2 regions of the Abiotrophia defectiva ATCC 49176 genome follow, and region 2 is predicted to be linked to the other one. Evidence: predicted binding sites of a transcription regulator. Region 2 holds the regulator's gene; the other holds the start of a gene.
The links. Region 2 encodes NrdR, which represses ribonucleotide reductase genes. Its sites were predicted from a motif close to ACACNATATATNGTGT; they were not measured.
Positions count from the first base shown of each region.

Region 1: a site for NrdR is predicted at 4,227-4,242, ahead of nrdH (glutaredoxin-like protein NrdH). Genes of this name have one in related genera too.

Region 1 covers NZ_CP146287.1:1,032,236-1,047,785, forward strand. Annotated here, with positions in the region: gene V7R82_RS04830 (CapA family protein) at 1-695, opposite strand, end outside; gene V7R82_RS04835 (thermonuclease family protein) at 710-1,381, opposite strand; gene V7R82_RS04840 (GNAT family N-acetyltransferase) at 1,390-1,953, opposite strand; gene V7R82_RS04845 (PTS sugar transporter subunit IIB) at 2,024-2,488, opposite strand; gene V7R82_RS04850 (helix-turn-helix transcriptional regulator) at 2,690-3,853, shown strand; gene nrdH (glutaredoxin-like protein NrdH) at 3,899-4,126, opposite strand; gene V7R82_RS04860 (LD-carboxypeptidase) at 4,314-5,153, opposite strand; gene V7R82_RS04865 (ABC transporter ATP-binding protein) at 5,169-5,960, opposite strand; gene V7R82_RS04870 (ABC transporter permease) at 5,973-6,848, opposite strand; gene V7R82_RS04875 (ABC transporter substrate-binding protein) at 6,856-7,836, opposite strand; gene V7R82_RS04880 (NFACT family protein) at 8,182-9,882, opposite strand; gene V7R82_RS04885 (TlpA family protein disulfide reductase) at 9,958-10,632, opposite strand; gene V7R82_RS04890 (manganese-dependent inorganic pyrophosphatase) at 10,656-11,585, opposite strand; gene pflA (pyruvate formate-lyase-activating protein) at 11,793-12,572, opposite strand; gene pflB (formate C-acetyltransferase) at 12,656-14,884, opposite strand; gene parC (DNA topoisomerase IV subunit A) at 15,305-15,550, opposite strand, start outside.
Region 2 covers NZ_CP146287.1:1,522,807-1,538,356, reverse strand. Annotated here, with positions in the region: gene murC (UDP-N-acetylmuramate--L-alanine ligase) at 1-1,064, shown strand, start outside; gene polA (DNA polymerase I) at 1,223-3,865, shown strand; gene mutM (DNA-formamidopyrimidine glycosylase) at 3,910-4,788, shown strand; gene coaE (dephospho-CoA kinase) at 4,781-5,368, shown strand; gene nrdR (transcriptional regulator NrdR) at 5,446-5,922, shown strand; gene V7R82_RS07130 (DnaD domain protein) at 5,956-7,422, shown strand; gene dnaI (primosomal protein DnaI) at 7,435-8,373, shown strand; gene V7R82_RS07120 (hypothetical protein) at 8,385-8,591, shown strand; gene V7R82_RS07115 (PTS sugar transporter subunit IIA) at 8,715-9,101, shown strand; gene V7R82_RS07110 (LacI family DNA-binding transcriptional regulator) at 9,273-10,226, shown strand; gene V7R82_RS07105 (class A sortase) at 10,302-11,123, shown strand; gene V7R82_RS07100 (BlaI/MecI/CopY family transcriptional regulator) at 11,186-11,662, opposite strand; gene nrdI (class Ib ribonucleoside-diphosphate reductase assembly flavoprotein NrdI) at 11,936-12,301, shown strand; gene nrdE (class 1b ribonucleoside-diphosphate reductase subunit alpha) at 12,294-14,471, shown strand; gene nrdF (class 1b ribonucleoside-diphosphate reductase subunit beta) at 14,484-15,494, shown strand; gene V7R82_RS07080 (glycerol dehydrogenase) at 15,543-15,550, opposite strand, start outside.

The DNA.
Region 1 (15,550 bases), 490 kb from region 2:
TCAAGTGGAATGAGCTGCTTGTCAATCAGTGTTGCCAGATACTGTTGATTCTGAGGGCGCTCCAAGCCATTGAGGCCATAAGCATAGGCCAGAAAACCAACCTTAATGCCGTTTCGTTCAATGATGCGAGGCGTATTATAGTCCTCCCAGCTCTCATAAGAACCCACGTACATCATGTCCCTTTGTTTGAGGGCTTTAATGGAAGCTAATACCCCTTGTGCCCCCATATCCATGGTATGGTTGGACACATTGTTGACGATATCTACCCCAACATTTTTAAGGGTGTCAACAATCTGTGACGGTGCATTGAAGAAGGGATAGGTCCCTAAGCCAACGGACTCCCCTGCTACAATGGTTTCCATATTAGCGACGGTAATATCGGCATTTTCTAAATAGGATTTGACTGGGGCTAACATGCTATCAAAATTATAGCCATTGGCAGTTCGCGCCCGTTCATAGACAAAGTCATGCAAGAGAATATCGCCAATGGCGCGCACGCGGACTGTTGATCCCTCTTGGCTCGACTCACTGCTTTGGCCTACGGACTGCATGGCTGACTCATTTTTATCAATGGTCATTTGAGCCTGAACCAATGACAGAGGCGTCCACAAAGTCAATAGACTCATAACTAAAAGAAGTTTGCGCTTCAACTTGAATTTGAATACTTGCTGGGCTTGCTTATTTCTTAGCTGCATAGGCGATTCCTCTCTTATTCTTGGATAGTAAATTTCCCCTTATCATTGACATAGTTGGGGATGGACCAGATACCCTTTTTGGCATTCTTTGCTTGCTTTTGGGCCTGTCTCAGGGTCTTTTCTTGACTGTTGTTAGGAGGATTGACATAGGAAACTGAAGCCAAACCTTCCTTGACTAATTCTAGGGAAACTAATTTGTCATCGGCATAGACATAGGCAAGCGCCCGGTCATAATCATCGGCATAAGGCCCCTTGTCGAACTCAAGGCTGACCTGCTTAGCATTGGTCAGTAATTCTTGGTTGCGATGGGCCGCATCTTTACCATATGGTTGAGGCTTGAGACCTTCCTTAACCGATTCTGGCGTATCAATCATCAGATAACGGGTCCGAAATTCGTGGCCATTTAATGAAAGAACGACCGTATCCCCATCTACAATGCGAACAAAGTTAACTGGTATTTTCTGGCCTTTTGGTAGGACTTGATAGTTGGTCCCAGTAAAAGCCTTGATATCAATCTGGTCACTAGTAGAGCCAGAATTTTGCTCTCGTTGGCTAGACTCAGGGTTGTGATTCTTGTCCTTAGGGCTATCCTGGCCACCCGGACGGAAATACCAGATTAGCACCAGAATTAAGAGACCAATGACTAAGCGAATCCAATCTTTAGCTGTGTAGTCTTTAAAGTTCATACATCCTCCTAGGGGCTTACGATTTTTTGCATATGGTGGTAGTCATGGCCTGAGAAAGTGACTAGGTCTCTGACCTCAAAGCCCAAGCGACGGTAAAGGGCCTTGGCTCTGGGATTGACTAAGTCGCAATTAAGGCCCAAAACAGTTCCTGGTTTGTGAATAGTTTCTAGATGCTTGATAAGGGAGCTCGCAATGCCAAATCCTCGAGCTTGAGGAGCTACGACTAGCATATCAATGTACCATTCATCGTCTCGACTTTCACGAGTCAAAGAGAAATCTCCTAACTCTGTGTGATCACCAAAATGTTGCTCTATGAGACGGTCATAAGTGGATTCTAAGTTACCAGGGTAACCTAAGACTAGACCCTGAATCTGGCCTGTATGTCTAGCTTGATAGACCCAACAATTTTGGTAATTATACTTTTGCTTAGTATCTAAGAGATGTTGAATCATAGCCTGTTTAAAAGTCTGAGAATCTAAAGTCACAAATGGTTCAAACTCCATATCCTGCCAGATTATGACCATCAAATCATAGAGAGCAGGCACATCACTGGCCTGGGCTGGGCGTATCATAGGGCACTTCCTAACATTTACAAAAATTGAAAAACAAGCCCAAACCAAGGGCCTGGACTTGTTCTAAAGCTTAAAATACATAGGTTGCTTCTTCGGACGGAATTCGTCTTACTTCAACCTTAGTCCCTGCTTGAGCCTGACTATCCAGCCAATCCATTTCCTCTTGGCTTAAGGAAGTTGAGGCTGCAATATGACGTTTGCCAGGTGACATATCCAAGTTACCGATATTGATATATGGGATTTTAACTCCCGCAGCTACCAAGCTACGTAGGTCTTGGATATTCTCAAAAATGAGTAACATTTTTTTATCTGAAGACAGATTAGGCAGCTTGTCAATGGCTTGTTGTAAGGTGTAGTAGCGTGTATGGTAGTCATCTGGAACAGCCATATCTAGCAAGCCTTGTTGTACCTTGTTTTGTGCAACCGCATCGTTGACGACAATGATTGTATTGATTTCGAGTTTACTGCACCATCGAACTGAAATCTGGCCATGAATGAGTCGATTATCAACTCTGGCCATTTCGATTGTTGGCATTGAGATTTCCTTCCTCTCATGACTAAATACTTTCTACAATCAATAGTATAATGCTATTTAAGGCTAGATACAACTGTATTGATGGAATCTTAGACATTTTTAATTTATCCTTTTTAACTTTTAGGACATTTTTAGTGATTATTATCCAAAATTGAGGTATACTAAAAAGGTAAATATGTTATAAATATTAGGGGTGATCCCATGTACATTAAGACATCTGCTTTTGCTCATGCTGACTATTTTGATACCCTCACTAATTTTGAATTTGATGGTCATAAGCATACAAAAAAAGCCCTCACCATCAATCGCCAGAAGTCAGATAGTTTTCTGAAATTTCCTGATACTGTTACGATTACCGCTCACAGTGGTATTGCGCTGATCATTATGACCCACAATCCCTATCTAGTGGACACTTACCAAGAGTTTGTTTTACAAGGCTCGATTGAGTTACATGCTAATATTTGCTTTAACATCTTATCTATTACAGATGAATGTAGCATTCTTTTAGAACCCCGCTTTAACCATCGTCCAGAATTAGTGGCTGCTAAGCAAGCCCTTAAAGTCAGAGACTTTGTAGAAGAAATCAAAATTGAAAAAGTCTATGGTTTCTTCTATCAAGTCAAGACTGCTCCTTACCGTTTCGTCAACGATCAACATGACTACTTCGAAATGACCATTGTTGACCAAGGTGAACTTGTTCATGAAGTAGAAGGCCTGAAGCATGTTGCCAAGCGGCATGATTGCATGCTCTATTATCCTAATCAGCGACACAGCCAAATGGTTAAGAAAGATGGCGTATCTACCTATCTATCCATTATGTTCCAAGCAAGTGGCATTAGCCCTGAACTAAAAAATAAAATTGTACATCTCAGCAATCACTACACCCAAGTTATCGAAAAAATGGTGGAATTATCTAATCGTCCAAGTGCACCCTTTTACGCTGATGAAATGATTACACTCTTCAAATCGGTCATTATCCAGATGCTTAAGAGTGATCAAGCCTTCTATGATGAACCAAGTACTTCTATGCGAGAAAATTACGAGAACGAACTCTTCCAGTCCATTGTCGATTATCTACATCATCATGTGGAAGCTGAGAATCAGGTAAATGATTTGGTTAATCACTTCAGTTTATCGCGCTCAACCCTACAGTTGTTATTTAAGAAATATGCCAACATGACACCTAAAAACTACATCAACCAACTTCGCCTAAAGCGTAGTAAGCTTCTAATCAAAGAATCTAAATTAACCCTATCTGAGATTGCTGAAAGCTTGGGATACGGGTCCCTACAGTACTTTTCACGAGTCTTCACCCAAGAATACGGCATGAGTCCTTCACACTATGCAAAACAACTTCTAAAATAAAAGAGCCCGGTTTACTCTATAAGGCGTAAACCGGGTTTTTTCTTTTTATGCTAATTGTTCAAGCATATCTGGACGGAAACCAAAAAATGGTTCAACACCGTCCGCTACGACTACAGGTAGCGATTGGAAGCCTAGAGCTTGTACACGAGCTAGGGCATCGCTATCTTGCATAACGTCTACAGCTGTATATTCCAGATTGTGCTGATCTAAGAAACGCTTAGTAAAATCACACTGCATACAGTTTGGTTTTGAGTATACCGTTATTTTCTTCATCGTTCGAATCCCTCCTTCGAATTTACTTTACTATCATACCCTGTTTCGAAGGAAAAGGCAATCTATATATAGTAAAAATTTTTGGTTTAACAAATTTTACCTACTACATATAGTGCTGCTTCACGAACGTTAAGTTGCTTCTCTCTAGCCAAAGTTCACTATTTTTCAGATGAGTTTTCTGTCTTTTTTAGTTTTCCGGAAGAGTTGCATCACTAATACTATGATAAATAAAGGGCGCAAGGGGGAAACGATGCCCCAAATAGAAATTTTCAGTGATGGCTGTCCCCGTCAAACTACTAAGATAGTCCACTAAAATTGGTCTCTGTCCCTTATCGTCCAATTCATTGAATTGTCCCAGACAAATTTCGCTTAAATCATCTAAAGTAATTAACTGACTAAGCTGGACTAGCATGGACTGAATTCGCTCTAAGGAACCCGAACTAGCTTCTAGGTATAAGCGACGCCCTACTATATCTTGTGGCCAGAAACTAGTACCAGCTAGTTTGAGAAAACAACGAATGTTTCCGCCAAAAGCTTCCAAATTGTCTCCAGGCTTATTTTGCAAGAAAGCCTCAAAGTTAGCACGCGAAGCAGGATCTAAGACCAATGCCAGGGGAAAGAAATTCACTGGCAGAATCATGTCATGAGCCAAACAGGCATTAAGAATCACACTATTATCACTGTAACCCATATAGTAGACGGGCTTTTGACGATTTAGCTGCTGGAAGAATTTTTGCGGCAAGTCTGCTAAGGTTTGATTAGCCAGGTCTCCACCTGTCAAATCCATTATCCAGTCGACCTCAGAATCAGCTAAGGCCTTTGCCAAATAGTCTGCCCTAAGCTCTGCTGGACAGTGACCACCCGTTTCCTGATTTAGCCAAATACTAGGCTTAATCGTAACCTTGGCACCATATTGACTGGTCAGGAGCTTCACCAAAGCATCCAGATTATCTTGAGCTTGAGTGGTCTTAGTCTTGCCATTTGAGCACCCTAGTAGCACGACATGGCTAGCTTGTAAAAGTGTCATATGCGACTCCTTTCATTACAATGGCGCTTGGGCTTCAGCTTCAATCAAGTCTTCCAGATGGCGATAAAGGACAGGAGCCGACAAGTTCTTGACTTCATCCTGGTCATAGATATGCTGAATCTGCCCCTTATGCATAAGCAGAATACGGTCGCAATATTCAATGGCATCTGGCAACTGGTGAGTAATCATGAGCGCCGTCAGCCCTTCTTTCTTAATCAGGTCAGAGGTCATTTGCATAACCTGACGAGAAGTACGCGGATCTAAAGCGGCAGTATGCTCATCTAAGAGTAAGAGTTCTGGTCTTTTAAGTGTTGCCATGATTAAAGCGATAGCTTGGCGTTGGCCACCAGACAGGGCTTCAATCGGCACATTTAAGCGATCTTCCAATTCCAAATGGAACTGACTCAATATATTTCTCATGGCCTCATAGTTATCCTTAGTAAGTGATCGCTTAAAGCCAGGTTTTTGGCCCCGTCTAGAGGCCAACATAAGATTCTCAAAGACCGTCATACGTGGGGCGGTCCCCATGCGCGGATCCTGGAAAAAGCGGCTAATGAGGGCTGCATTCTTGCTTTCAGCTTGGTTACTAATAACTTGACCATTTAGTAGAATACTACCTGAGGTCACAGGTGTATGGCCAGTCAAGCAGTTGAGTAAGGTAGACTTGCCTGCCCCGTTAGTTCCAATAATCCCCAGAATTTCACCCTTTTGGACTTGAAAAGAAATATCACTTAGTACCTGTAAGGGACTATCCTGCATACGATAGAAGGTCTTGCTAATAGATTGTACATCCAGTTGTATCGTCATTATCCTATCCTCCTATCTTAATTTTTTAGCTTGAATTTTCTTACGCATAGCTGGCAAAGCCAAGAAAATGGCTAAAACTAAGGCAGATATCAAGCGGAAGTCAGATGGTAAAAAGCCTAGCTTGAGCACGGCCACCAAGAGTAAGCGATAAAGGACGGAACCCACGACAATGGCACATAGCCTCATAGATAGGGTCAGCTGTTTGAAGAGCATCTCCCCAATAATAATGGAAGATAGCGCGATGATCACCGTCCCAGTCCCCATATCCACATCAGCATAACCATTCTGTTGGGCAATCAGCGCCCCACTTACAGCAATAATTCCGTTGGAAGCCATGAGGGCTAAGCATTTCATCAACTTAACCGAAATCCCTAGACTGTGCGCCATAACTTCATTGTCCCCTGACGCAACCATGGATTGACCTAAATCAGTCTTAAAGAAATAACCCAGCAAAAGAATGACAATCAGGGTTAGGATGGATCCCACGAGGAAAATGCGACTAGTAGAATCTGCCATTAGGCCAGTTAATAGATCGTAGAGAGTCTTAACCTGGCGCAAACTCAAGTTGGCCCGCTCCATAATACGTAGGTTGATAGAATAAAAGGCAGTTAAGGTAATAATTCCCGCTAAGAGGGATGGGATTTCGAAATAGGTCATCATAAGCCCAGTGACCAAGCCTGTCAGCATCCCTGCCACAAAAGCAGTAATCAGGGACAAGACAGGGTGCAAGCCTAGGGTTAAGGTTTTGACTGCGACTGCCGCCCCAACCGAGAAGGAAGCTTCACTGGTCAGATCGGCAAAGTTCAGAATACGAAAGGTAATGTAAAGCCCAATCCCCATGAGGCTGTAAAGCAGCCCCTGAGCGATGGCACTATAATAAATTCCCATATAGAAATTACTCCTTACTTAAGTCCTTAAATTGAGAGCTTAGGTCGCTTGGTAATTTAATGCCTAGCTTCTCTGCTGTTTGTCCGTTATAGACTTTGACTGTTTCTTTGGCAAATTCGATTGGTAAATCAGAAATTTTGGTGCCATCAATAATTTTGAGACCTAAATCTGCTGACTGCTTACCAATATTAGTTTGGCTGATAGCGACTGACAAGAGGGCCCCTTCTTTGACTGCCTTCTCGTAAGTTGGAAGAACAGGAATCTTGGCCTTGTCGGTAACATCTAAAAGTGTGCTAATCGAACTCGCAATGGTGTTATCCGTTGGAATGAAGATGGCTTGGCTCTTACTTGCCAATTCCTCAGCAACTAAAGCCATATCATTGGTTGAGTCAATGGTCTTGACTTCCACCTTGTAGCCTAATTTTTCAGCAATAGCTTTGGCTTTTTCTACTTCAGCCTTGGCATTGTCTTCACTAGTAGTATACATCATCCCAATAGTTTTAACATCTAAGTCAAGGGCCTTAAATTGCTTGAAGAGATCTTCTAAAGGCGCAAAGTCACTGACCCCAGTAATATTGCCGTCTGTCTTGTCTAAGGCTGTCACTAATTTGGCGCTGACAGGGTCCGTAATACCAGCTAAAACAATAGGAATTTTGTTGGTAGCTTGTTGTAAGGATTGCGCCACAGGAGTGGTAATAGCAAAGATTAAATCTGGCTCTTTCGCCACTACTTCTTCTGAAATGTTATGAAGTAGATTCATATCCCCTTCCGCATTTTGGAAATCAATTTCTAGGTTATCCCCTTCTTTGTAGCCATGGCTAGCAAGGGATTCCTTAATCCCACTGGTAATTTCATCCAAGGATGGATGGGTCACAAGTTGGACGATGGCTACTTTTAATTTGGCAGGTGATGCATGCGCCACTAGGCCTTGGCCTGCAATAAGAATTAAAGCAAAGAATAGTGCGACAAATTTAACTACTTTTTTCATGATAAATCTCCTTTTCTCTAATAAAAATTAGTTAGCAACAAAAAATCCGACGCCAGCTATGCGTCGGATTAGAAGTCCTATCTAAAAACCTCTGGATCATCTACGCATAGTCTTGACTCAGTGTCTATGCAGTAAACAGAGGTGTTAGGCTACATAGATACAGCAGTATGTTAAACTGGGCTGTATCCATTGGAAATGTTCCAAGTCTACAACCTATCTATGCCAGAATTGCCAGTATTTTGTTGCTTGTGTTTGACTTTGAAACATTTGCCTCAACCTTTCATTATTTTATAATCCTAGTTTAACCTTGTTTGCAAACAGTGTCAAGACTAATGTGGAAAATTTTTATTCTTTAACTTCCATGGCTTGAATAAGCTCCGGACTTGGCGTTACACTTAGCGTTTTCTGTCCTTCGTAGATAACATAGCCAGGTTTGGCCCCATTTGGTTTTCTTAGAAACTTAACCTGTAAATAGTCTACTGGAACATTGGCTGACTGCTGAAATTTAGAATAATAAGCTGCTAGCATAGCCGCTTCTGTCAGGGTTGTATCTGAAGGCTGGTCAGATTCAATAATGACATGTGAACCAGGAATATTCTTAGCATGTAGCCACCAGAAGTTCTTATTGGCCTGTTTAAGGCTGAGCTGATCATTCTGGAGATTATTACGCCCTACTAAGATTCGTGTCCCATCACTTGCTTGATAAAGCCGAGGGCCTAAGCCCTTTTCCTGGCGGCGTTTTTTGAGATTTTGTTGCTTGGCACCCAAGTAGCCTTGCTCCGCTAGTTCTAGGCGAATTTGGGCCACATCCTGAAGGTCAGCCCGACTAAGTTGTACTTGGACAGACTCCAAATAAGCAATTTCTTCTTGTGCAAGCTGCCTTTGGAGTTCGATATGCTTGAGGGCATCGCGGTACTTGGTATAGCGCTTGAAATAAGCTTGGCTATTTTCAATTGCCGTCTTACGCGGGTCCAAGTCAATCTCTATCATTTGGTCATTGTCATAATAATTTGGTAAAGAAACTTGACTCTGCCCCTTTTGGATTTGATAGGCGTAGGCAGACAGCAATTCACCTTTGATTCGATAGCTTTCTGATTGAGAAGCCACAGCTTGATCTTGATCTAAATTAGCTAGTTTAAGTTGGTTACGATCGATTAAGTACTGCAACCGTTGGTTTAAATCTCCCGTCATTTGTTTAATACGGTCCAGCCGAACACGCTCTGCATAATAGAAAGCAATCAAGCCTGACAATGACTCATAGGCAGTCCATTGGCCAGCAACAGCTGCCAAAGGCGTCATATAAAAATCAGGTTTGTCGGCCTCTAAGAAATAGGCGCCACCGGCATCCACAGCCTGGCAGAAATCAGCTAGTAGTTTATCCCAACTTGCCCCTTCTTGGACTTGGGACAAGAAGGATTGACTGGCTAGTCGGCCTAGGCCCTGAATGTTGGCTTGAACCTGACCTAGGCTAGTCGCACTAGCTAATCGCTCAGCTAGTTCTGCTCTATCCACCTGGCTGAGCTTAAACAAGTTGACTTGTTTCTCATCTTGAGGTGGCCGACGATAGTCAGCGCCGGGCTGCAACAAACGATAGGAATTTAAAGCCATAGGAACATGTTTAAGACAGTCAATGATACGTCCCTGCCCATTAACCAGAATCACATTAGAATGTCGCCCCATTAGTTCAATAATCAAGCGATAGACCTGGCTATCCCCCAACTCATCTCGTCCCGTAAAATGCAGCTCAACAATCCGATCATTCTCAACCTGTTGAATATCTAGTAGAACGGCTTGCTCTAGGTGTTTACGTAAGAGCATGCAGAACATTGGCGCGTGTTCGGGGTTAGAAGGACGTTCGTCTGTCAGATGAAGTCGATAGTATTGAGGATGAATGGAGATGAGTAGGCGGAAATTTTGGCGTTGTGATCGAATGACTAGCTGCAGCTCTTGCTCAAAAGGTTGATAGATTTTAGCAACTTTCCCTCCTATCAAGTGAGCACCTAGCTCCTTAACCAAGGCATGAGTCAAAAAACCATCAAAACTCATTCAATCACATCCTTCCATAAATCTTGAATAAAAGAACAGCGCCTTAAGCACTGTTCTTAGTGTGAGTCACTTAAACTACTGCTCAGCCACCATTTGCTCTAGCACCTTGAAGAGTTCTTCGCGAGGAACAGAACCTTGCCCGCGCTTGATAATTTCGCCTTTGGCGTTGAGAATATAGGTTGTTGGTAGGCTGACAGCATTAAAAGCAATTTGGTTCTGACGTTGATCGTCATAATAGATTGGTAGGTCAGTCAAGCCAGCTTCTTTCAGATAGGCTTGTGCCTTCTCTGCTGTTTCGTCCGGATGACTACCGGTTGCATTAATCATAACGAAATTTACTTTATCGCCGTATTGACGGTAGGCTTCTAGAAAATAAGGCATCTCTTCGCGACAAGGTGGACACCAAGAAGCCCAAATATTGATAATAGTTGGTTTGCCAAATTTTGATGACAAAGTAATGGTATTGCCTAGTTCATCTAACAACTTAGTATCAGGGGCAGATGGTCCCTTACGTTCAGGTTTATTTACTCCACGCACAGCTTGACTACTAGAAGTCGCAGAACTAGCGGCCTCACTAGAGGAAGAATCCGCCTTAGCAACTTGTGAGCTAGATTCCTCAGATGAGTTAGTAGACACGGCTACTGAAGCAGGTTCCTGATTCGATTGGTTGGCTAGCCAGATACTAGCCCCAACCACTATTAAACCTAAAACAAGTAATACTGGATAAAGTAATTTCTTAATTTTGTTCATAAAAGATCCCTTTCGGCAGATAACTAGCGAGCTGCATAGCTATCAGTTAATGGTGGTACAATTTGTTTTTTGCGTGATACTACCCCTGGCAGTTCTAGTTGTTGGTCCACTACCTTCTGACCAAAAGCGGCTTCCAAAGCAGATACATCTTGGCCTACAACTAACCCAAAGGAGTTACTATCTAAGACGTCTGTGACTACTAAGAGGAAGAGTTCATAGCCTTTTGCCTCAACTTCCGCTTGCATAGCCTTTAATAAGGCTTCTTTACGAGCCAAGAGATCAGCAAAACCAATGGCATTGACTTGGGCAATCCGTACTTGGTGGCCATTCATGTCAAAGCTCTTAGCATCTAAGTTGAGTAAGGTTTCTTCAGACTTGCTAGCTAAGTTTGTCCCTGCCTTCAACAAGTCCAAACCGTAAACCTGTGCGTCAATACCCGCCAGTTTTGCTAAGGCTTGTGCCGCATCTACGTCTTCTGGTGTGCAAGTTGGTGATTTGAAGAGTAAGCTATCAGAGATAACAGCAGACAACATGAGACCAGCAATTTGACCAGGAATTTCAATCCCTGCTTCGCCAAACATCTTGTAAAGGACAGTAGCAGTACAGCCGATTGGCTCACAACGATAGTATAATGGTTGTGCAGACTCAAAACCAATCCGGTGGTGGTCAATGACATAGTCTACTGTTAACTCAGCTAAATCATCAATAGACTGGCTGGCTTCATTATGGTCCACTAGGGCAACGTGGGCACCTGTTCCTGCCGCTGATTCAATCACACGAGGTGCTTGAGCCTTGAAGTAGTCAAGGGCAAAAGCCGTTTCCTCATTAGGTGTACCAAGTGCCACCGCCTCAGCTTGGTGGCCTTTTTGGTTGAGGTAGTAGGCAAAAGCAATGGCAGATGCAATGGTGTCAGTGTCTGGATTTTTATGTCCGAAAACTAAATATTGGGTCATGTCAGTGGATCCTCCTATAAGATAATTACTGCCTTAATTTTAACATGTAGCTGGGAAAAATTATAGCCCCAAAGAGGTCCAGGCAAAGTCCCTCATACCCTTTTATTTTACGCTTTCACAACTCTATTAGCAAATTTCCCGCCTATGACTTGTGCACAAAATAAATAGCCCTTAGTGATAGTAACTCACTAAAGGCTATTTCAAGGCTTAAGCTGTTAGATAACCCCGATAAGAAGCAGTTTCTAGAATACGCTTGGCATTTTCCACCCGATCTGGTGTTGGAGGTTCAATCCCCGCCAACCGGTACTTAATCCCCAGGGCTTCGTACTTGTAAACCCCTAACTTATGATAAGGTAAGACTTCAAATTTCAAGACGTTCTTAAGCGTCTTAACGAAAGCACTGAGCCGAATTAAATATTCATCAAAGTCAGTCCGTTCAGGTACCAAGACATGGCGAATCCATACTGGTTGACCAATATCCGATAAATAGTGAGCCAAATCCAGAATGTTCTCATTAGGCTGACCAGTTAACTTACGGTGGCCATCTGAATCAATGTGCTTAAGATCCAAGAGAATTAAATCTGTATACTTAAGCAATTCATTAAATTTACTAAAGAATGGCTCCTTGCGGGTGAATGGCCCCCCACAAGAGTCTAAAGTAGTGTGGACACCATTGGCTTTACAGATTTTAAAGTATTCAATAATGAAGTCAATCTGTAAGAGAGGTTCTCCCCCACTGACCGTAACGCCACCCTTCTTACCCCAGAAATCTTGGTATTGAACGGCCTCGTCAAAGAGTTGTTGCGGCGTATAGTCATGTCCCCCACGCGTCGCCCAAGTATCAGGGTTGTGGCAAAATTCGCAACGTAGGCGGCAGCCCTGCATGAAGGTAATAAATCGAATGCCTGGGCCATCCACGGACCCAAAACTTTCGGTTGAATGGACATGACCAATTACTTGTGTTGTGGCTGTGTTCCCAAATTGCATTACATTTATCTCCTTACCTATCTCTATATAAAGGGCAAAAGCGACGAGTTGCCCCGTCACTTTTCCCAGTCAAGACTCGACTATTACATTTGGCTATGCATAGTCCGGTTGATAACGTCTAATTGTTGTTCACGGGTCAACTTAATGAAGTTAACGGCGTAACCAGATACCCGGATGGTTAATTGTGGGTAGTTTTCTGGGTGCTCCATCGCATCCACTAAGGTGTCGCGGTTGAATACGTTGATGTTGAGGTGGTGACCACCTTTTTTAGAGTAACCATCCAACATGTTGGATAAGTTTTCTTGTTGCACATCTTCTTCCTTCCCTAAGGCACGTGGGATGATGGAGAAGGTGTTAGAAATACCGTCTAATGCGTAAGAGTATGGTACTTTCGCAACAGATGATAAGGAAGCCAAAGCCCCGTGAGTGTCACGACCGTGCATTGGGTTAGCACCTGGTGCAAATGGTTGACCTGCACGACGACCATCAGGTGTGTTACCAGTCTTCTTACCATATACAACGTTAGAAGTGATGGTTAAGATAGAAGTAGTATGTTGCGCATTGCGGTAGGTTGGGTGCTTCTTAACTTTAGTCATGAAGCGTTTCAAGAGATCAACCGCCAATGTATCTACGCGGTCATCGTTGTTCCCATATTTAGGGAAGTCGCCTTCTACTTCAAAGTCAACTACAACGCCGTTTTCGTCACGGACAGTCTTAACTTTACCGTATTTGATAGCAGACAAGGAGTCAGCCGCAACAGAGAAACCAGCGATACCTGTCGCCATAGTACGGTGAATGTAGGTATCTTGAACCGCCATTTGAATGCGTTCATAGCTGTACTTGTCGTGCATGTAGTGGATACAGTTGAGGGCATTGACATAAAGACCCGCCAACCATTCCATCATATCATCATATTTTTCCATTACTTCATCAAAGTCTAGGTATTCAGAAGTGACTGGTTGGAACTTAGGACCTACTTGGGCTTTAGATTTTTCGTCGATACCACCGTTGATTGCGTAGAGCAAGCACTTAGCTAAGTTAGCACGAGCGCCGAAGAATTGCATTTGTTTACCAACACGCATTGCAGATACACAGCAGGCAATGGCATAGTCATCACCATATTGTGGACGCATTACTTCGTCGTTTTCGTATTGAATAGCTGAAGATTCGATAGACATCTTAGCCGCAAAAGTCTTGAAGCCATCTGTTAAATGTGGTGACCAAAGCACGGTTAAGTTTGGTTCTGGTGCTGGACCTAAGTTAGATAAGGTGTGGAGGTAACGGAAGGAGTTCTTAGTTACCAATGGACGACCATCCAAGCCAACACCGGCAATGGATTCAGTTACCCAGGTTGGGTCCCCAGAGAAGAGTTCGTTATATTCAGGTGTACGCATGAATTTAACTAAACGTAACTTCATGATGAAGTGGTCAACTAATTCTTGCGCTTCTTCTTCTGTCAAAGTACCATTGCGTAAGTCACGTTCTACGTAGATGTCTAAGAAGGTAGAAGTACGACCCAAGGACATAGCTGCCCCGTTTTGTTCTTTGATAGCAGCTAAGTATGCTAAGTAGAGCCATTGGAAAGCTTCTTTAGCGGTAGTTGCTGGTTTAGAAATATCAAAGCCGTAGATTTCCCCTAATTTCTTAAGGTCTTTCAATGAACGATATTGTTCTGACAATTCTTCACGCAATTGTAAGATGTCATTAGTCATAACATCGCAACCGATGTTGTTGTAGTCTTTGAGTTTTTCTTCCATCAAGCGGTCAACACCGTAGAGGGCAACACGACGGTAGTCACCGATGATACGGCCACGACCGTAAGCATCTGGTAAACCAGTGATGATCCCAGATTTACGAGCTGCACGCATTTCTGGCGTATAAACATCAAATACCCCTTGGTTATGTGTTTTGCGGTATTCAGTAAAGATGTGAGAAACTTCTGGATCAACATGGAAGCCATAAGATTCAGCCGCTTTCTCAGACATACGAATCCCACCAAATGGTTGTAAACCACGTTTGAATGGTTTGTCAGTTTGGAAACCAACCACTTGTTCCTTGTCTTTATCTAAGTAACCAGGACCGTGAGAAGTGATGGTAGATACAACAGAAGTATCAGTGTCTAAGACACCACCCGCTTCACGTTCTTGCTTGTTCAAGTCCATTACTTGTGCCCATAAGTCTTTGGTAGCTTGAGTAGGACCTGCTAAGAAACTATCGTCTCCTTCATAGAGAGTATAGTTTTGTTGGATGAAATCGCGCACGTCGATTTCTTCCTGCCATTTTTTACCTTTAAAGCCTTGCCATTGTTCCATAGATATCCTCCTTAACTGAATTGTAAACTATCTAGTACAACAACTTTTATATGTTCATTATAACACTCATATTTTAAAATGCAAGCCCTTTAGTTCAGAAACACCAAGTAAAATATCTTGTTATATCAAGGTTTACACCGGTTTCACAAAGTCGCGCAGCTTGTGTAAAAGTTTGTGAAATATCTATCCTGTACTAATCCTGTTTGCCCATAATTTGTCATCTGTATTAGTACATTTGCCTCTAACCCTAGTCCTACACGTTTTCTTTTTCTTACAAAAAATCTATAACAAGTAAGTCTGATGCAGATCTATCTTCTTCTACAAGTAAAATGAACAAACTTTATTACCCTACCCTCATTGTCTTGCACAAAGTCAAAGCAAAAAAATAACCATCGTCCAATCAGACGATGGTTAAAAAAACTAATTTGCTTCTGAAGCCTGAGATTGGATGTCCAATACTAAATAACAGTCTAAGACATTACCCAATTTGGCTAAATCAGGCGCTTGCGAGCCGTTAGCAAGACGATCCGACAAAGGAATCTCACTAGCAGCAAAGACGACACTATGGCCTGTATCCCCTAAGAGACAGACTTGGTGCTGGGCTTTATCAAGGGCTAGGACTTTCAATAATTGATGCGGATTGGTTTTTAATTCTTTTAGCAAGAG
Region 2 (15,550 bases):
TCTACCGCTACCATCATTTCTTAGGTAAATTGATTAAGGGTTATACCAGTATTGCCGTTTCAGGCTGTCACGGTAAGACCTCTACCACAGGTCTTTTGGCGCATACCCTCAAGCACTTAGCCCCACTGTCTTACTTGATTGGGGATGGAACCGGTTGTGGGCAGGAGTCTGCCAAGTACTTTGGTCTAGAAGCCTGCGAGTATCGTCGTCACTTCCTGTCCTATGAACCTGATTATGCCATTATTACCAACGTGGATTTTGACCACCCTGATTACTTCACTTCGATTGAGGATGTCTTTTCAGCCTTCACTAGTTTTGCAGGCCAAACCACCAAAGCCGTGATTGCCTGCGGGGAGGATGCTTATCTACGCCAATTAGAAGCACCAGTTCCTGTTTACTACTATGGTTTTGACAGCAACTCTACTGTTTATGCAACCAATATTGAACGGACACAAGATGGATCTGACTTTGATGTGACCTTTGAAGGTAAGTTCTTAGGACGTTTCCATGTGCCGACCTATGGTAAGCACAATATCTTAAACGCTTTGGCGGTTATTACAGTCTTGACCCTAGAAGGTTTCCCGGCAGATGCCATTGCCCAAAACCTAGCGACCTTCACGGGTGTCAAACGTCGTTTCAGCGTTAAGACAGTGGGTGATTTAACTATCATTGACGACTATGCCCACCATCCAAGCGAAATCAAGGCGACCATTGATGCGACCAAGCAACGCTATCCAGACAAACGCTGTATTGCAGTCTTCCAACCTCATACCTTTAGCCGGACAGTAGCCCTGCTTAACGAGTTTGCTGAGTCACTTAACCTAGCAGACCAAGTCTATCTCTGCGACATCTTCAACTCTGCCCGTGAGCAAAGTGGGGAAGTTACTATTCAAGACTTGGCGGCCTTAATTGACCAAGAGGTGGAGATTATTTCGAGCGAGCACTTGTCTCCACTTATGCAATATAAGGACGATGTCATTGTCTTTATGGGCGCGGGTGATGTGGATAAGATTGCCCAACGCTTTGAAAAAGAATATGCCCGCCTACATCCAAATGTCCTCTAGGACTCACTTGGCGGCTAAGACCTAACACTCAATACAAGTCATCATAATCAGCCATTCTTAGCGGCTTGTCCTAAGGGATGCTGCTAGACTGGCTGATTTACTTTGCTACAGGCTATTAGAGCCTAGGAGCTTACCATAAATACTTAAGGAGGCGCCCCATGACCCAGCGCAAAATTTTACTGATTGATGGAAGCAGTTTGGCCTATCGGGCCTTCTTCTCCATTTTGGATATTGAACGATTCAAGAATAAGGCAGGTTTACATACCAATGCCTTGTTTAGCTTTAACCGCATGCTGGACGGGGTTTTAGACCAATTTAAGCCTAGCCATGTCTTGGTGGCTTTCGATAAATCTGGTCATACCTTCCGGACGGAACAGTACCCAGAATATAAGGCAGGACGCCAAAAAACACCGGGCGAGTTCCGCGAGCAGCTACCCTATTTCCGGGTGCTCTTGGATGCCTATGGCATCAAGTACTACGAATTGCTTCACTACGAAGCGGACGATATCTTAGGCACCTTGGCTAAGGCGGCAGACCCAGACGACCAGGTCATGATTGTGTCGGGGGACAAGGACTTAACCCAATTAGCCAGCGACCAAGTGACAGTCTATATTACTAAAAAGGGCGTAAGTGAGCTAGAGCCTTACACGCCTTCCAGCATTTGGGACAAGTACCAGCTGACGCCCCAACAGATTATCGACCTCAAGGGACTGATGGGCGATAGCTCGGACAACTATCCGGGTATTGAACGGGTAGGGGAGAAGACCGCCCTTAAGTTGCTCCATCAATTTGGGACGGTCGAAGGCCTCTATCAAGGTCTGGATCAACTCAAGCCTTCCAAGATGAAGGAAAACATTATCCGGGACGAAGCTAATGCGCGACTCAGCAAGTCCCTAGCCCGCATTGTCCAAGATGCGCCACTGGAAATCACCCTCGATGATTGCCAACTGGGACAGCGTGACCTAGCTCAATTAAGTGAATTTTATGTCCAAATGGATTTCCGTAGCTTCCTAGCCCAGCTGCATCAAGGAGCAGAAGTCGTCGCTAGTCAAGAAACGGCTCGCTATCCCGTTACCTGGTTGGAGTCAATTGAAGATGACCATGTCAAGGCAGCTGGTGCCTTCTATCTGGAGACTCTCAGCGAGAATTATCACTTTGCACCAGTCCTGGCGGTAGCATGGACCCAAGGCGAAAAGACTTATGCCACAAGTGGCCAAGTCGCATTTGCTAGCTCAGCCTTCAGAAAATGGCTAGAAGATGGGTCTCTTCCTAAAATCAGCGCAGACCTCAAGCGAGACAGCATCTTGCTGGACCATCAAGGCCTGACACTGGCGGGTGTGACCTTCGACGTGGGCTTGGCGGCCTATCTGGTTGATGTCGAGAAGATTAAGGATCTAACGAGCCTAGCCACCTATCTAGACTTGGGGATTCAAGTCCAGCTGGATGAAGTAGTCTATGGCAAGGGCGCCAAGCAGGCTCTGCCAGAAAATGAACGTTTGGCCCAACACTTGGCCGACAAGGTTTCGCTCTTAGATCAAGCAGTAGCTCCTTTGACTCAACAGCTAGATAATTTAGGCATGACGCAACTCTATCAAGACATGGAATTCCCGCTGGCTCAAGTCTTAACGGACATGGAGAAAAGAGGGGTAGCGGTTGATGTGGCCACTCTGGATCAGATGAATGACTTGCTTTTAGCACGCTTAGAAGAATTAGAGGCCGAAATTCAAACTTTAGCAGGACAAGCCTTCAATCCTAATTCGCCTAAACAGTTGGGTGAAATCCTCTTCGAACGCTTAGGCTTGCCGGTCATTAAGAAGACCAAGACCGGCTACTCGACAGCAGCCGATGTCCTAGAAAAACTCAAGGACGCCCATCCCATTGTGGCAGCTCTACTGACCTATCGCCAGCTAGCTAAGCTTCAGGGAACCTATTTGGCTGGTTTGCCTAAGTTTATTCAAGCCGATGGCAAGATTCACACCCGCTTCGTCCAAACCCTGACCCAGACCGGTCGCTTATCCAGTGCGGATCCTAACTTGCAGAATATCCCCATTCGGATGGAAGAAGGTCGCAAGATTCGTCAGGCCTTTGTGCCGTCTGAACCAGGCTGGCAACTTTTTGGCGCCGACTATTCGCAAATCGAGTTGCGGGTGCTGGCCCATATTTCAGGTGATCCGCACATGAAGCAAGCCTTCTTGGAGGGGCAAGACATCCATGCGGCGACTTCACGACGAGTCTTTGGCCTTTCGGATGATGCGGTGGTGGACAGTGACATGCGGCGCCAAGCCAAGGCGGTTAACTTTGGGATTGTCTATGGTATTAGTGACTACGGCCTGTCCCAGAACTTGGACATGTCGCGTAAGGAAGCCAAAGCCTTTATCGACCGCTACTTGGCCGAATATCCAGGTATCTCGACCTTTATGCAGGAGATTGTGGCTCAAGCCAAGAAAGATGGCTATGTCAGCACCTTGTGGGGCCGGCGACGTGCCTTACCAGATATCTATTCCAGCAACTTTAACCTGCGTTCCTTTGCAGAGCGGACGGCCATGAATACGCCAATTCAAGGAACAGCCGCCGATATTATTAAGGTAGCCATGGTGGCCTTAGACCAGGCCATTCGTCAAAGCGGCCTCCAAGCTCGTTTGCTCTTACAGGTGCACGATGAGTTGATTTTAGAAGCACCTCAAGACGAAATCGCCATTTTAGAAGAGTTGGTACCGGAAGTTATGGAGGGCGCTGTTAGCCTATCAGTACCACTCAAGGTAGAGGCAGCCAGTGGTAGCAACTGGTATCAACTAAAATAAGGCCTAGGCTCCTTAGAGAGCCCGGCCTAGAAAGGAAGTGACTTATGCCGGAATTACCCGAAGTAGAAACGGTACGGCGTGGCCTGACCAGTCTGATTGAGAGCAAGACCATTGCGGAGGTTCAAGTTTTCTGGCCTAAGCTAATTGACTTAAGGCCTCAAGAGACACTGGCTCAGTGGCAAGACTACTTGCGTGGCCAGACCATCCAAGCGGTGGGGCGGCGGGGCAAGTACTTATGGCTGGATTTTGGTTCTCACGTGCTAGTTTTTCATTTGCGAATGGAAGGTAAGTGCCATGTCTACCCACCAGGTCAGGAGCCTAAGACCAAGCCCAAGCATGTGCATCTCATCATGACTTTTAAGGACGGCAGCCACTTCCATTATGAAGATGTCCGCAAGTTTGGACGTTTCTCTTATATGGCCAAGGACCAATTAGAAAGCTATTTTGCCAGCAAGAAGTTAGGACCTGAGCCTACCCAAGAAGCCTTTGACTTGGCTCATTTTCGGGCTCAGTTAGCGTCTTCTAAACGGGCACTTAAGCCCCTCTTGCTGGACCAGACCCTGGTGGCTGGTTTAGGCAATATTTATGTGGATGAAGTCTGCTTTAAGGCGCGGATTCATCCGCAAAGACCGGCCTGCGACCTTACCGTCCATGAGGTCAAACGCCTGCATGCCGCTATTATTGAGATTTTGGCGGCGGCGGTGCAGGCGGGTGGTTCTACCATTCGGACCTATCGCAATTCCTTGGGAGCAGCGGGAACCTATCAGGAGTCCTTAGCTGTCTATGGCCGAGTAGATGAGCCCTGTGAACGTTGTGGCCGCCTAATCCATAAGGTCCAATTGGGCGGAAGAGGGACCCATTTCTGTCCGAATTGCCAATCAGCCCGCCTCAAGCATCCGCAAGGAGGAAAAGGCCATGCTTAGAATTGGTTTAACAGGGGGGATTGCCACGGGTAAATCCACCGTATCTAACTATTTAAAGGAACTTGCCTATCCCTTGATTGATGCGGATGTAATTGCCCGTCAGCTAGTGGCACCTGGCCAAGAGGGCCTGGAGCGCTTGGTGGTGCGATTTGGTAGGGAAATTCTGGATGAGTCAGGTGCCCTTAACCGCCAGGCCTTAGGCCAACGACTCTTCGGGGATGCCCAACTGCGCCAGGAGGTGGATCAACTCTTGCATCCACTCATTTATGAGGCCTTGGAGGCGGAGAGTCAGCGTCTGGCCCAGGCGGGAGCACAGCTTGCCTTTTTCGATATTCCCTTACTCTATGAGACAGGCTATGACCAGAAAATGGATCAGGTCTGGGTGGTCTATCTGCCCCATGACTTGCAAGTAGAGCGGCTAATGGCCCGTAACAGCTGGAGCCGGGCTCAAGCGGAGGCGGCCATTGCTAGCCAGGCATCTATTGAAGCCAAGCGCCAGCGGGCAGATTTAGTCATTGATAACCAGGGAACTTTAGCGGCGACCTTTGCCTATGTGGATCAGGCTTTAAGCCGTCTCTAGCTTGTTCCTCTGATAAGAATTCGTTATAATAGAAGGGAAAAGCGCCCTCTGGCGCCAGAAGATAAGGAGGGGACCCTATGGAATGTCCAAAATGCCATCACCAAAACTCCAAAGTTAATGACTCCCGGCCAGCTGATGGTGGGGCGGCAATCCGGCGGCGGCGGGAATGCCTCAACTGCAAGCATCGTTTCTCTACCTATGAACGGATCGAACAGATCCCCTTGTTGGTCATTAAGCGTGACGGTACCCGAGAAGAATTCAGCCAAGAGAAGCTACTGCGCGGGATTGTGCGTTCAGCTGAAAAACGGCCCATTACCATGGAACAAATGCAGGCTTTGGCTCAACAAGTAGAAAACAAGATTCGCGAAATCACCGACCAGGAAATTGAATCAGAACAAATTGGGGAATTTGTGATACCACTCTTGATGGAATTAGATGAAGTGGCTTATATTCGCTTTGCCAGTGTCTATCGCCAATTCCACTCGCGTGAGAGTTTCTTAAAAGAACTCCAAGCCCTGCAAGATCGTTTAAGCGAGAAAAACGATAAGAAATAAGCCAAGCGTCAATTTTAGAAAGGAGGTCCCATCATGTTAAGTCCCTTACAGCCCTTTCGGGTTCGGCAGCAAGCGCCCTTGTCCCAGCTACAGCAGGTGACCTTGCGCCAATGTTATCAGCCTGTTATCGGCACGGTGGGGCTAGCCTTCTATCTGTCTTTAACGGATTACGCGGGAGCGGACGGGGCCTGGAGCCCAGCGGTCATGCATGCTAGTCTGATTGATCAACTGCAAGTTTCGCCGGCCGACTTAAATCAAGCCCGCGGATACTTGGAGGCCTTGGGCTTACTCAAGTCCTATCAACCTAAGAAGGTCCAGGGTAATGCCCAGACTCAATTAGTGTCCTATGAAGTCATAGCGCCACTTGAGGTGGGGAGCTTCTTGCAGCACCCCCTTTATGCGGCTCTGCTGATGAATAAGATTGGGGATCAAGCCTTCTATCGCTTGATGCGCCGCTTTGAATGGGAAGAAATGGATGCCAGCGAGTATGTGGAAGTAACCCAGTCCTTCAGTCAGGTCTTCGACTATCCATCAGACCAAGCTATCAAAGACGCGCAGAACCAGGATGCTTTATCTGGCTCCTACCGTCAGCAGACCGCCCCTAATCCAGCAGAAGCTAGCTTGGACCAAGAGAGTCAGGAAAGTTTCCGTTATGGTCAGGTTCTAGATATACTAGAAGCGGCTCAAGTCAATAGCCGCCTCTTCACGCGGGAACTGCGCCAGCAAATGGCTAGTCTCCATCAAGTCTATGGCTTTAACGAGGAGCAAGTGGCGACAGTCATTAAATTGGCCTACCAAGACCAGACGGAACAAATTGCCATGGATCAATTACCGAGTCTAGCTAAGCGCTATAAGGCTAGCCTAAGCAGCAAGGAATCGGCTGCTAATCAAGCAGGCCAACTCAAAGACCAGATTCAAGCCCGCGCCCAAACCTTGCGGGAACAAGGCCAATATAGCAATAATCAGGCACAAATTATTGCCACGGCGGAGATTTTGCCACCGCTAGCCTTTCTTAAGCAAGTCAAACAGGCCAAGGGTGGCATCCGGAGCGACCAAGAGGGCTACAACCTAGAAGCTGCCTTGGAAAAGGTTAAATTGTCGCCTGCCATTGTCAACCTAGCAGTCTATTACCTCTTGGTCATGGAAGGGCGCGACCACCTTTACAAGTCTAATTTCGAAAAATTACTGGATGAATGGCAGCAAAAGGGGATTAAAGAAGTCCACCAAGTCTTCCGCTATATCGAAGACAAGCGCCAGGCCCAAGCCAAGAAGCCTAGCCAGGAGTCGGAACGTCCTTATGGCCGGACCCACAAGGGGGCTGGCGGCCATCAGCGTCAAGAAGTGGTGCCTTCATGGTTAGCCAAGCAACGCCAAGAAGGTCAGGATTCAAGGCAGGCATCAAGTCAAGCCAAGCCTGAGGCCAGCCCAGCTACTAGTCAAGCCACCCAGACCTTCGTCAATCCATTTAAGAAAGGGTCAGCCCAGGAGCTAGACCACTAGAGGAGGAATCTTATGGAGACAATCCAAGACGTCATGCGTCAGATTATGAACCAGCCCCATCTGCAAGAAATTTATGAGCAGGCAGTGGCCTTGGTCCGCCAGGATGAAGCCATTCAAGCCTTCCTCCAAGAACATCAGGCAGAATTAAGTGGGGAAATGATTCAAAATTCCCTGTCCAAACTCAATGAGTTTCGCCTAGAACGTGGGGCTATTGAGGCAGGCCAGCCAGGGACTAACCCAGGCTACCAGCCGGAATTATTCATTAACCACAATTTTATTGATGTTCGCTACAAGCCAACGACTGATTACTTGGCCAGCCTCAAGGCGCGTCGCCAAGCCGCTAATTTAGATAACCGCATGATGGCGGATGATGTCCGCCAGGCTCATTTGGCTGATTACATTATTGATTCGCCAGAACGCCAAGCCTTAATCAATGCCGTGACGCAATTTATGCAGACCTATCACCAAGATCCTAAATCAGCACAAGGTCTCTATATTACGGGTCCTTATGGGGTGGGTAAGACCTATTTATTGGGGGCTTTGGCCAATCATTTGGTGGAAGAAGAGGGAGCGACGGTGACTTTCTTACACTTCCCAACCTTTGCTTCTGATATGCGGGCTTCTATTCGGGACAATAGCACCCAAGCCAACTTGGATAAGGTCAAGCAGGTGGATGTCTTAATGCTAGATGACATGGGCGCCGAGTCTGATCCGTCGGGCTGGGTTCGAGACGAAGTCTTGGCCATTATTCTAGAGTATCGTATGCGGGAATCGCTACCGACTTTCTTCACTTCCAACTTCTCTCTGAAAGAATACGAAGAAGTCCTGACCTACAACCAAAAAGGCATTAGCCTAGCCAAAGCAGGCCGTATCATGGAGCGGGTTCGTTACCTAGCGCGTGAAATCACCCTTGATGGGCCAAACCGTCGCCAACTCAAACGGCAAGGATAAGGAGTAAAGCAATGAATCAACCAGAACCTAATGAACTGATCAAGCGTTATCGGATGACTCGTTTTCTCATGGTCATCGTCTTGGCTGTCCAACTATTCGTCCTGGCAGCCTACTACTTCAAGGAAAAGCAAACGGTTTTAGCCTTTCCTATGATTGTTAACAGCCTTTTCTTGGCTTTGGCCTTGACCCATTTGCGACATATTAAGCCTCGCGATTAAGCCAATCAATTCTTTTCAGCCCCGTTCTGCTTGAACTGGGTTTTTTTTCTTATGATCAGGTCTTGTCTGATGGACTCAAGTTACATACAATAGAAGTAAGAAAAAGCAAGGAGTGGATGTCAGATGAAGGTCTTGGTGACAGGGCATGGGGGCTTTGCCTCCGGCATGGCGGCAGCCAGTAGGATGATTGTAGGTGACCAGGAGCTTATCGACTGGTTGCCTTTTGAGGAAGGCACCAATCTCAGTGACTACCAAGCTCAAATCGTAGCTAGAGTCGAGAGGCATGGGGAAGAAGGTTTGTTGATTTTAACGGATTTTAAAGGCGGCACCCCCTTTAATGTCAGCATGCTGCTGTCTCAGGGGCATCCACAAGTCGCTGTTCTGGCAGGAACGAATTTGGCCATGATTTTAGAAGCCATTGATCAGGCATCTACAGCAAGTTCAGTGACTGACCTGGCGGATCACTTAGTAGTCATAGGACGCCAAGGTCTTCTTAAGGGAGTTCTGTAGGCGCGGAACTAGGCTTCCTTATCATGCACGGCCTCTAGCTTCTAAATTTATTTCCTAGTAAATTCATAGTAATTTCCTAAAAAAATACCTGCTTTTAGTCGCAAGAGCAGGTTATTTTAGTGTATAATAGGAAAGAATACACTGGCAAATCGATGGAGAGGAGTGGACATTATCGCAACGCTGAAAGACGTGGCCAAGAAGGCCAATGTCTCTAAAATGACGGTCTCTCGAGTAATCAATCACCCCCAACTGGTGACGGATGAACTCAAGCAATTGGTCTATCAGGCCATGGAAGAACTCAATTATCGACCTAATATGGCGGCCAAGGCCCTAGCCCAGAACCGGACCCTAATTGTTAAGGTCTTGATTCTGGAAGAAATGGATGCCACTGAACCTTATTATATGAACCTCCTATCCGGGATTGCCAAAGGTTTAGATAAGTACCAATACTCCCTTCAACTCATGACGGAGAACACCATTGATACGGGGAATAGTGATGGTTATATTATCACCGGCATGCGAGAGTCCGACTATGAATGGATTCGCAAAATCGACAAGCCGCTTATTCTCTACGGGGAGAATACCTACGGGGTGCCTTTTGTTGATTCTGATAATCGGCAGGCTGAATTTAAGGCCACCGAGTATGCCTTTAAAAAAGGTTATGACCACATTATCTTTGTCGGGATTGACGTGCCGGAATACTTCGAGCGCCAGCGGGAGCAAGGCTATCAAGACGCTCTGGCGCAACATCCAGATCACACGGCACAAATTCACCGCATACGGAATTCCTCGACCGCGGCAGCAGAATTGGTTGAGCGTCTGGACGCGCATTTGGAACCTAACACATGCTTCGTCTGTGCCTCAGATCGCATTGCCTTAGGCATTCAGCGGGGGCTCAAGTCACTGGGCAGAACCATGCCGGACGATGTTGGGATTATTGGTTTTGATGGGGTCTTTTTAGACCAGATTGCTAGCCCGCAGCTGACGACTGTGAAGCAGAAAGTCTTGGACATGGGGATTGCCTGTGTGGAACAGCTCATGCGCTTAATTGAGGGAGAAAGCCTCAAGGAAACGGCTTGTTACTTTGAAGCAGATTTGGTGGAAAGAGGGTCTACTAGATTGTAGGTTGCTTTACTTCCTATTTAGCTAGTGACATGATAAACTAAGAACCATAAGTAGATAGAGGGGGATATATAGACTATGACTGAGAAAAGAATGACGCGCACTGAGCGTATGCGTCAAGGAAATAAAATTGCTAAGAAGCCTGATAAGGCGACAAAGGCAAGTAAGAAAAAACAAGGGAAGAAAAGAAAAGGGGGCTTCTCTTGGCGGATTTTTCTGGCAATCTTGCTTTTCTTAGCGGCGGCAGTGCTATTCTTGCTAGATCCAATCAAGAACTACTTGGTCCGTCAAGGTCAGGAAGCGAATGCAGTCACTGAGTTAGACCGTAATAAGCGGGCTGAGATTGAAGCGAATGAGAAGAAGGAAGTGAACTATGACTTTGGTGTCATCAAACCACTTAATCCTTATGATGTCATCGCAAATGGAATTAATGCCAAGGATCTTCCGACTGTAGGTGGCGTGGCCATGCCAGATGTTGGTATGAACTTACCAATTTATAAGGGAGTAACCAATGAAGGGATGTTCTTAGGTGCAGGGACTTTGACTCCTAGCCAGAAGATGGGGGAATCTAACTATTCTATTGCTAGCCATCACTCCATTCATAAGGGCTTACTTTTTGAACCTTTGATGCATGCCAAGGTAGGCCAAGCTGTCTATCTGACAGACTTAGACAAGGTCTATAAATATGAAGTGAATTACATCGATCAAGTGGATCCAAGTCGTGTGGATTTGATTGAACCTACAACCAATCCAATCCTAACCATGATTACCTGTGACTCGACTCTTACCATGCGTGTCGTTGTTCAAGCTAAGTTAGTGGAAACTAAACCTATCGAAGAAGCATCCAAAGATATGGTCAATGCCTTCAAAGCCAAACAGACAGTTCCTACCAATAACTAAACAAGTAGAAACCCCAGACAGAATGTCTGGGGTTTTGTTTTAGGAGATAAATAATAGTCTAACTAAGCTTTGGGATGGCTTTTTGAATGATGACATTGGCAAGCTCCAGGAGGACACTGACAGGGGATGGTCTCCGGGGCAGTCTTGGCTTGTTCTTCTAGTTGCGTTATGATAGCTTGGCAATCAGCTTGGCTTAATGGTGTGCTGGCTAATAGCCGGGCCAGAAAATGGGCGCGATCTTTTCGACAAACAGGATCAAGGGCTGCTTGTAGGCGAAGGAGAGTGGCCTCTTCCTGGCTAATCGTTGCATAAAACTGGTAGGGGCTAATCCCTTCGGCTTTGTCTAAATAGCCCTTTTGAATTAGTCGCGAGAGCAGGGATTTAATGGTCCCAACCTTCCAATCACTTGAGGCGGATAGTGTGTCAATGAGTTGACGACTGGTGATACCGGGCATAGTCCAAACCAGTCTCATAAGCCGCCACTCAGCCTCGCTAATATGATACATATCTGATTTATTTTGGCTTAGATTGGCAGTCATGAGCGGGCTCCTTTCTGTAAAAATTACATTTGTCATCTCTTAGTCTAGTAGGCTCAGAAGCCCTTGTCAAGCCAGGAGCACAAGATATAGGGGGAGCCCTAGTTAAAAGGCTCGATTGGACCGGATTTGAAGCGAGTGATTGCTTTTCAAACCACTATATCTTGTGTTGTCTAGATGAATTGTGCACTAAATGTTGGGGCTTAAGGCTTGTTTTTCGTCCCAAATATGGTAAGATAGAACATGTTGAAAAATCTATTCAGGGAGGTGTTGAAATTGCTAGTTGTCTACTTATCCATCACGGGTCAAACGCGTAAGTTTGTCCATAAATTAGACTATCCCTTGTTGGAGATTACTCCAGACTCCGTCTTCACTGAAGTCCAGGAACCCTATATTGTAGTCGTGCCGACTTATGAGAAGGAAGCAACCGAGATAGTGAATGAATTTATCGAAGTAGGCAATAACCGCCATTATTTTAAGGGCGTTGCCGGTGGTGGGAACCGTAATTTTAATACCTTATTTGGTTTTACAGCCAAGGATTTGGCCCGAGATTATCAAGTGCCCCTCTTGCACTTATTTGAATTTCAGGGATCCGAAAATGATGTTAATAAATTGAAAGAGCAGGTGGAACAACTTGGATAAACCAGTCTTAAAGAGTCGTCCGACTGAAGTCACTTACTTCAAACTCAATAATGAATTAAACCGGCCCGTTGATGGGAAAATCCCTCTCAACAAGGATCGGGAAGCCGTGCGTGCTTATTTCCTAGAGCACGTTAACCCTAACACGGTCTTCTTCTATTCTTTGGAAGAGAAGATTAACTACTTGGTAGATAACGACTTTATCGAACGGGAATTCATAGAGAAATACCCAATGGAGTTCATCAAGGAGCTGATTTCCAGCACCTATAAGATGAAGTTCCGCTTCAAGTCCTTTATGTCTGCTTTCAAATTCTATACCCAATATGCCTTGCGAACCAACGATGGGGCTCGCTACCTAGAGCGCTATGAAGACCGTATTGCTTTTTGTGCCCTCTTCTTAGCGGACGGGGACCAGGAATTAGCGGTGCGTTTGCGGGACGAAATGATCAGCCAACGCTATCAACCCGCAACTCCAACCTTCCTCAACTCAGGGCGTAAACGCCGTGGAGAGTTGGTTTCTTGCTTCTTAATCCAAATTTCTGACGATATGAACTCAATCGGTCGGGCTATCAACTCTGCCTTACAACTGTCTCGAATTGGCGGTGGGGTAGGGGTGAACCTGTCCAACCTACGAGCTGCTGGTGACCCGATTAAGAAGATTGAGAACGCCTCTAGCGGGGTTGTGCCGGTGATGAAGCTCTTGGAAGATAGCTTTAGCTATTCCAACCAATTAGGCCAACGTAATGGAGCCGGTGCTGTCTACCTCAATGTCTTCCATCCAGATATTGTTTCCTTCCTCTCAACCAAGAAGGAAAACGCGGATGAGAAGGTCCGGGTTAAGACCCTGTCTTTAGGGGTCGTGGTACCAGATAAATTCTACGAATTAGCTGCCAAAGATGAGCCTATGTACCTCTTCAGTCCATACGATGTGGAACGCATCTATGGCCGTCCATTTGCCTATGTGGATATTACGCAAGAATACGACAACTTGGTTAACAACCCTGAAATCCGCAAATCTAAGATTTCAGCACGTGACTTGGAAAATGAGATTTCTAAGCTCCAACAAGAATCAGGCTACCCATATATCGTCAACATCGACACGGCTAACCGGGCTAACCCAATTGATGGGACCATTACCATGTCCAACCTCTGTTCTGAAATCCTTCAAGTTCAACGGCCAAGCCACATTAACAACCGTCAAGAGTTTGAAGTCTTAGGGACAGACATTAGCTGTAACTTGGGTTCAACTAACATTCCAAACATGATTGAATCACCTGACTTTGCTTCATCGGTAGAGACTGCGGTCCGGGCCTTGACCTATGTCACCGACCACTCTAACATTGAAGCAGTGCCAACGGTTAAGCATGGGAATGATTTGGCTCATACCATTGGTTTGGGCGGCATGGGCTTGCATACCCTCTTCGCCATCAACCAAATGGAGTACGGATCTCCAGAATCTGTTGAGTTAACGGAAGCCTACTTCTATGCCCTCAACTACTACACTTTAGTAGCTAGCAACAAGATTGCTAAGGAACGTGGCAAGAGTTTTGACAACTTCGAGAATTCTAAGTACGCGACAGGTGAGTACTTCGATGCTTATATCCAAGCACCTTTCCAAGTGACCTCTGAAAAGGTTGCAGCTATCATGAGCAAGGTGGCCTTGCCAACAGCAGATGACTGGCGTGCCCTCAAGGAAGCAGTAGCGGCTAGCGGCCTCTACCACCAAAACCGTCTAGCTATTGCGCCAACAGGGTCTATCTCTTATGTCAACGAGACCAGTGCCAGCTTGCACCCAATTACGCGTCTGATTGAAGAACGTCAAGAGAAGAAGACAGGGAAGACCTATTATCCAGCGCCAATGCTATCCAATGAGACCCTGCCATACTATAAATCAGCCTACGATACCGATATGCGTAAGGTGATCGATGTCTATGCGGCGGCCCAAAAACATATCGACCAAGGCATGTCCTTAACCCTCTTCATGCGTTCAGAATTGCCAGAAGGCATGTATGAGTGGAAAGAAGGCCGGACCAATAAGATGACCACTCGTGACCTCAACATCTTACGTCACTATGCTTGGAAGAAGGGCATCAAGTCCATCTACTATGTGCGGACCTTTACGGAAAATAACGACGAAGTCGGCAGCAACGAATGCGAAAGTTGCTCGATCTAGGAGGCGTCAGACATGACAGACAAACAATACTTTAACCAAATTCTTTCCCAGAAGAACAACATGCCAGTAGCCTACTATAAGGCCATCGACTGGAACAAGGTCGAAGACATGATTGATAAGTTGACCTGGGAAAAACTGACCGAGCAATTCTGGTTGGATACCCGGATTCCGGTTTCTAATGACTTGGATGACTGGCGGACCTTATCCATGGCAGAGCGTGACGTAGTGGCCAAAGCCTTCGGCGGTTTGACCCTCCTAGATACTCTTCAATCAGAAGAAGGGGCGGCGCTCATGAAGGATTTTGTCCGGACCCAACATGAAGAAGCGGTCTGGAACAATATCCAGTTCATGGAATCTGTTCACGCCAAGTCCTACTCTACTATCTTCTCCACCTTAAACACCAAGGCTGAAATCGAAGAAATCTTCGAATGGACTAACACTAACGAGCAACTCCAGTATAAGGCTAAGAAGATCAATGAAATTTACCAATCAGGCCATGGCCTCAAGATTAAGGCAGCCTCTACTATGTTAGAGACCTTCCTCTTCTACTCAGGTTTCTTCACGCCACTTTATTACTTAGGAAATAACAAGTTGGCTAACGTGGCAGAAATCATCAAGCTCATTATCCGTGACGAGTCAGTCCACGGGACCTATACGGGTTATAAATTCCAATTGGGCTACAATGAATTGCCAGAAGATCAGCAAGCGGAGCTCAAGATGTGGGTCTATGAACTATGTATGGACCTCTACCAGAATGAAGCTAAGTACACCCAGTCCCTCTATGATCAAGTAGGTTGGACTGAAAAAGTTAAAGTCTTCATTCGCTATAATGCCAATAAGGCGCTTCAAAACTTAGGTTTTGATCCGCTCTTCCCGGATACAGCAGAAGATGTTGATCCAATCGTCATGAACGGGATTTCGACCGGAACATCCAACCATGACTTCTTCTCACAAGTAGGTAACGGCTACCTCTTGGGTGAAGTGGAAGCAATGGATGACGAAGACTATTCTAAGTGGCTATAAAAAGAAAGCTAGGACCGCGGTCCTAGCTTTTTCTTTGGCTTATCTTGTTTAGAAAT